DNA from 3 places in the Paenibacillus sp. J22P165 genome. Region 2 is predicted to be linked to each of the others. Evidence: riboswitches for the same ligand, from Rfam matches in the RefSeq annotation. Region 2 holds a riboswitch; each other region holds the start of a gene.
The links. Region 2 has a riboswitch for cyclic di-GMP ahead of AC58QM_RS14830 (diguanylate cyclase domain-containing protein). Riboswitches for the same ligand answer to the same signal wherever they lie in the genome.
Positions count from the first base shown of each region.

Region 1 (2,272 bases), on a different contig from region 2:
CGTACAGAACGGATAATTTGCAGATTCTGCCCCCGCCTGTGTAATTGCATTAAACAATGTCGATTTTCCTACGTTCGGTAGACCGACGATACCTGCTTTCAAAGCCATTGTCGTTACAACTCCTTAATTTTCGAAGATCATCCTTCTTATTATATAGTACTTGGAGGGCAAAAAAAAGCCTGCTAGCTATTGATTAGCTCCAGACTTTTTTTCCATTGCTTTTTTGTACTCTTCATCCCGCTTCTGTTCGAAGTAGGTTTGGATCTGATTTCGCAGAATAAAACCGCGCAGCGCATTGCTTTGTTCCGCAGGAACACTCTCGAAGCTAGCACCGTAATAGTAGCTGCCCTCTTGCTTTTCTTTCCTTATAATTTCCAACATACAAGGCATTTCGAAGCCTAAATCGAGCTGTACTTGTAACTGGCATTTTTTATGTAAAATAGCATCAATCATAGAACTATCGTTAATCGTGAAACCAAGTCCATTCATCGAAATATTTTTAATTGAAATCTCAATGGCTTGTTCAAGCTGATACTGTTCTTTCTGTTGGATATTCTGAAACCCAAAAATTTGTCCTATGTTTTTCACATTCACCCGCGGGAACTCCCGTTTCTCCGAAAACTTCTTTCGGTTCTCCGGCGGATTAATCACAATGAGCGAACCAGGCTCTCTAGCCACGACTGTCGTATGAAGGACGAAGAGACCCGATTTGGTGTACAACGTCATTTTAGCTTTATCTCCAAGCTGAAATACTTCATATTCCGGCAGCTCGATCTCCATGATATCTCCTTGTGCATAGGTAAGAATACCTGTTGACACAAAATCATCCTTCGCCAAAACAGCTCTACAATCGATCAATACTTCCGCATCAAATCCTTCTTTGCTCCCATACCGTTTCAAAGCATCCTGATTCATCGCCATGCTCACCTTCACCTCTCCCTCTACGGACGAATGGATTCCACAGAACAATTACGCACAAAATAGACTGCCCCTCTTCCATATAGAAGGGAGCAGCCTATCACCTTAATCAAAAAAAAGCATCGATTTTCGGTAACCAGGCTGCCATAGTTCCTTAGAACCGTAGACCCTCAGCTTTGCGTCCTTGCTTTTCAACAAGTTTGCTATTGTCGAACCCTGCTATGCTATTCAATTTAGTCGTTATTTATGGTCTAAAAGACCCACTATTACCACCATTATACGTAGCCTGGATATTTCTTTCAACTAAAATCCTTGCATGGGCGATGTTTTTATTGTATGAATGTGTAGTGGAATGAATATCCACAGGTTTATAAGTTATCCACATTGTTATCCACAGCTTGTTAACAACGAATATTTGTTCGGATTTTTATGCACATGTGGATAAACTATTATTGCGAGGTGTCCCCCTGTGGATCAACATATCCCCTGGATGCAAGAAGCGATTGGTGAGGCGCTTAAAGCCGAAGCCATCCGTGAAGTACCGATAGGCGCAGTCGTCGTCCATCAAGGTCAAATCATTGGCCGCGGCTATAATTTACGCGAAACAACCCTAGATCCTCTCGCACATGCAGAGATGATTGCCATTAAACAGGCAAGCGAGCATCTGCAAGCCTGGCGCCTTCTCGACTGCCAGCTTTATGTGACGCTGGAACCTTGTCCGATGTGCGCAGGTGCCATAGTACAAGCACGAATACCGCAAGTGATTTATGGAACAGTGGATCCAAAGGCTGGCTGCGCTGGAACGTTGATGAACTTACTGCAGGAGGACCGATTCAATCATCGTGTCGATGTGGTTAGTGGCGTTTTGCAAGAGGAATGTTCAACGATGTTAACGCAGTTTTTTCGAAAACTACGGGGAAAAGCTTGATTCCTCCCTTACTTTAATTGTATCGAACGTACGATGAAAAAGATGATCGTGCCAAACAGTAGCAGTAAAATGAAGCCAAACGCCCACCAGTTGAGATCAGCGTTGCCTGCCTTAGCACTTTGGATAACCGACCATTCAATAAAACCAAATAGAATCACAATCACCGCTTTTAAACTGTTCATAAATAAACGCGCATTCTGGTATTGACCAAGGGCATTCTGAGGTGTAATTGGGGCTGGATAATTATATATGTGCGGCACCTTGCTAAGAAAGGTCAAACCAATGTAGATGATTATGCCTATGAGGGGTAAGACAATTAAGCTTATTTTGTTCCCCCAACCATCAACTTCGCCTTTTCCGTTAAAATGTAGCGGAATCCGCTCAGGCATATCCTGCCACGCGTAAGCGACATATGCGATCATACTT
Region 1 covers NZ_JCAUAP010000023.1:47,995-50,266, forward strand. Annotated here, with positions in the region: gene ychF (redox-regulated ATPase YchF) at 1-108, opposite strand, end outside; gene AC58QM_RS33765 (PilZ domain-containing protein) at 187-921, opposite strand; cyclic di-GMP riboswitch class I at 1,047-1,133, opposite strand; gene tadA (tRNA adenosine(34) deaminase TadA) at 1,388-1,846, shown strand; gene AC58QM_RS33775 (DUF1648 domain-containing protein) at 1,855-2,272, opposite strand, start outside.
Region 1: another riboswitch for cyclic di-GMP. It lies ahead of AC58QM_RS33765 (PilZ domain-containing protein); the one in region 2 lies ahead of AC58QM_RS14830 (diguanylate cyclase domain-containing protein).

Region 2 (2,272 bases):
TTATCAACACTGTGTTTATATTTAATATCAACGTTCTTCTTCTGTAAATGTTCAAATAGTATACGCGTTAAAGCGCCAAAGTTAACGTCCGTACCGGAGTCAATTTTGGTTGCCGCGATTGGTTCATTCGATGGACGATCCTTGATAATAAGTGGAATCCATTCCATTAATTTCTTGGGATCATCAGAGAATTCCATTCCTTTGAACAAGGAGTTGTTCGACATGGCTTCATAACGTTTTCTTAAAAACGATACATTTTGATTCCCAAGAACCATACTCATATGAGGCAGTGGCATGATAAAGTCCTGAGGATCTTGGATAAGCTTGCTGTTTACAAGATAGGACCAAAACTGCATAGAATGCTGAAACTGTTCATTAATTTGGATAGCTTTACTTATATCTACAGATCCGTCTGATTTCTCAGACGTGTAGTTAAGCTCGCACAGTGCCGCGTGGCCTGTACCCGCATTATTCCATTCGTTAGAGCTTTCCTCACCAGCATTTTCAAGTTTCTCAAAGACTTTAATTTCCCATTCCGGCACTAATTCTTTCAGCAGTGTACCTAAAGTCGCACTCATGATGCCAGCACCAATCAAAATGACGTCTGTTTTAGTTTGTCTGTTGCTCATTTTTACCATCCTTATACCCTGAAGTTTGCAGAAAAGATAAAGGCGCGCCTGCTTAAGCGTTACAGCAAGCCAGGTCGCGGCCTAATGAGACACCTTTTCCAGATCATTAATAAGCCAAACGAAAATTATTACTTACTATTATATGATAGTTATAAGCCATACGACAAGAAGTGCGTTGAAGAAGTCTTACAATAGTCATTATTAGGTGCAAATTACTTCCAATCATGCCATCTTCTTTATCCTGCTCCTGATATTGCTAATCCATCCATTGACTTTCCTTCTTCTAACCGCCATGTCAAAAACTACAGAGATATCTACGCCTTGCAGCACTGGCCCTAAGGTTAACACAAGGCTTTATCTGATGAATCGTGCCATTTCCTTGTATTTTACCTATAAAGTAAATAAATGGGTCAACTTTACCTTTCTTTATCGAATTCGACAAAAGCCCGCAATTATCGCTATATACAGTTATTTTTTCCCTACTCTATAATGATTAAATAGTAATAGATTTAGTGGGTATTATGCCTCTATGTGACGATCAAATTGAAAAGGCAAATCATCGGAAACGATGAGACGCAAAGCCATGGCCTAACGCATTCCTTACCCGAATGCTATGGTTGACAGGTTGCCGAATAAAAAGGGATGATCCTTTATTCGGGATGATCCTTTTTTTATTCTGGGAAACGGGTAGGAGGGCTCTCATGCATCATTCGCTATCGGAAAGTTATAATTATGTCCTAGTTCTGCTTTCTTTTGTTATTGCGTTGCTTGCGTCTTACACGGCTTTAAATTTAGCTCGGAAGGTGTCCAATTCAGTCGGATGGCACCAGAAAAGCTGGATTCTGTGTAGTGCCCTTGTCATGGGTGTAGGCATATGGTCTATGCATTTCATCGCGATGCTGGCTTATCATTTGCCTAGTGGCATCACGTATCATATATCAATCGTCAGTATCTCTGTTCTTGTGGCGGTCGGTGGGGCACTAATTGGTCTCCTCGTCGCCTTTCAAGCAGGCTCGATTCGTTCCAGCTTCCTTATTGGGGGTACCATCATGGGACTCGCGATCAGTGGCATGCATTATATCGGTATGGCAGCTCTACAAAATGTGACGATTCAATACAAGCCCGTACCGTTCATACTATCCATTATAATTGCCATCTTCGCTTCCATCACAGCACTCTATTTCTTTTTTAAACGCAACCATCAGAGACTGTTAATGAGCACTTTGATTATGGGTGCCGCAATTACTGGCATGCATTATATGGGCATGGTAGCTGCTGTCATGTCGTTCCCTACGGAAACCCATTCTCATAGTGGCAATGCGATAAATATGGACTTCTACGTCGTAGCTATGTACGTGGCCTTCGGAGCCTTGCTCATCTTTGCAATCAGTTTCATTAGTTCTTTATCCGTAGATCGACGACTATCTGAACAGATTGCGCTCAAAGCTTCCATTTTGGAATCAGCTATTGACTGTATTTTCATGTTTAAATCGCAAGGCTGGATTATTGAATTCAACCCTGCGGCAGAAACGATCTTCGGTTACACGCGCCAAGAAGCGCTGAAACGTACGTTTTTCGATCTTCTATTCCCCTTCGATCAAAACGGACAAGAAGCTGCTTTATTGTATCAGCTTTTAAGTCAA
Region 2 covers NZ_JCAUAP010000005.1:478,589-480,860, forward strand. Annotated here, with positions in the region: partial or broken gene AC58QM_RS14825 (malate:quinone oxidoreductase) at 1-671, opposite strand, end outside; cyclic di-GMP riboswitch class I at 1,170-1,262, shown strand; gene AC58QM_RS14830 (diguanylate cyclase domain-containing protein) at 1,331-2,272, shown strand, end outside.

Region 3 (2,272 bases), on a different contig from region 2:
TCTGACCGTTTTGGACGACGGGTGATCATGCTCGCGGCACTCTTTGGTTGGGGAGTCGTATTCCTGGGGTTCGGCGTCGTGAAATTACCAGTCCTATTTATGCTGCTTAATATGTTAAATGGTCTTTGCCGCTCGTTCTATGAGCCTGTGTCGCAAGCCTTAATGGCAGATCTTACAGAGCTATCCAAGAGGCGGCAGGTATTTTCACTTCGGTACATGGCCATTAACATCGGTGTGGCAGTAGGTCCATTACTGGGAGCCTTCTTTGCAACAATGAATGGTGCTTTGCCTTTCTTGCTAACGGGTATTATCTATTTAATTTATGGCATCACATTGTACGCTCTACTTATCAAGTTCGGCATTAAGAAAATTGAAGGCGAGAAGAAAGCGATTGTGACTTTCAGTTCTGCATGGGGAGTCATTCGTAAGGATGTGACCTTCCGTCTGTACATTGTCGGGGGCATTATTGGGGCAATTGGCTACTCTCAAGTTATGGTCACGTTGTCGCAGTACCTGCAGAGGGATTTTGCTGATGGTGTCAAAATGTTTGCGATTCTCATGAGCGCCAATGCCATTGTCGTTATTGTTATGCAGATACCGCTTGGGAAATGGGCGGAGAAGTATTCGCCATTAACAGCGATTGTCGTAGGGAATCTGATGTTCGCTTTAGGGGATGTCGGTTTTGCTTTCTCACACACACTCATTTGGCTCATTATTTCAATGGCTATTTTCACATTCGGTGAAATTCTAAATTATCCAGCAGCGAACATGTTAATCGATAAGCTTGCGCCGGAAAATATGCGTGGAACTTACTACGGTGCTCAAACGTTAACGAACCTCGGTCATTTTATGGGGCCATGGATTGGCGGTTTCTTACTGGTGTCCTATGGAGGTCAAACGCTCTTCCTTGCAATCGCAATTTTATCTTTGCTGGGGTCCATTTTCTATTGGAAAGGCACAAAACGTCATAATTCGGTAAAAATATCGTCGAAAATGCAAACATTTTGATGGATTTCGTAAAAATAGTTCCTCCGAACTATTCGAATTCAAATCGTCATCCCTTATCCTTGAGAGTATAGGATGTCTCGTGTTATCGCTTCATCTAATTAGTTTCTGTACGTCATCTCGATAAAGGCAAAGCTGGCGAAAGCCAGCGACGCAAAGCTACAGGGGCTTTACTTCTCCTGAAAAGGACAAGCAGCCAGCCAGCCGCCGAACGATTGGGAATTCACATTAGAACCCCTCTAGTCGGTTCACTACGGTGGGGTTTTTTCTCTGTCATAGCGAAGCAAATGAAAACCAATGGAACAAGTTGAACAAAGGAGGCCCTAGCGGCATGAAATCGGAAGAGCAATTGCAGGAGGAACAAAAAGTAACATCATTATGCGGTAACCATGTTGCACGTTTGGTGCCATCCACGGATGGACCTAAACTCATGATTAACCGAGAAGAATATGCCTTGAACGAAGCTTGTTGGGATGTCGAAATGTTTCATGGAAGAAACAATAGCATTCTCATTTTCTACTGGAAAGGCGAAGTTAAGCTGTCAGTGAAAATGCCCCCAATGGCTCAAATCGAAGGTTTTTTAACTAGACTATTTCAATGCCTGTCCTCCAAATTGAGAGCGGTTCAACCTATCTAGGTGAATCGTTCTTTTTTTTGTTCATTTCAAAATGAAGACATGAGGATGGCAAGTGATTTTCTCATTGTCACATATCGACACTAGCTGATATAATATGATCATCATAATTCGTAGTTCTTAAGAACTATCTCAAAAGGGGATGCATGGCATGAGATTGATCACACGTTCCGATTTCGATGGTTTAGTATGCGCGATGCTCTTCAAACAATTAAACATGGTGGATGAAATGAAGTTCGTCCATCCCAAAGATATGCAGGACGGTCTTATTGAAGTGAATGAGCAGGATATTTTGGCCAATGTGCCGTATGTCCCAGGCTGCGGATTATGGTTTGATCATCATACAAGTGAGCTGACACGGTTAGGTGAATCCGTAACGTTTAAAGGCGAAACGCGGATCGCGCCAAGCGCTGCGCGGGTAGTCTATGATTACTATGGTGGCAAAGAAACTTTCGGAGATATTGACGATATTATGCAAGGTGTGGACAAGGCAGACTCTGCTCAGTTCAGCAAAGAAGATATTTTGAACCCGAGCGGTTGGGATTTACTTTCTTTTATTATGGATGCTCGTACAGGACTTGGACGTTATCGGGATTATCGGATCAGCAATTATCAGTTAATGGAGGATCTTGT
Region 3 covers NZ_JCAUAP010000003.1:291,727-293,998, reverse strand. Annotated here, with positions in the region: gene AC58QM_RS08995 (MDR family MFS transporter) at 1-1,008, shown strand, start outside; cyclic di-GMP riboswitch class I at 1,124-1,217, shown strand; gene AC58QM_RS08990 (hypothetical protein) at 1,337-1,642, shown strand; gene AC58QM_RS08985 (exopolyphosphatase) at 1,791-2,272, shown strand, end outside.
Region 3: another riboswitch for cyclic di-GMP. It lies ahead of AC58QM_RS08990 (hypothetical protein); the one in region 2 lies ahead of AC58QM_RS14830 (diguanylate cyclase domain-containing protein).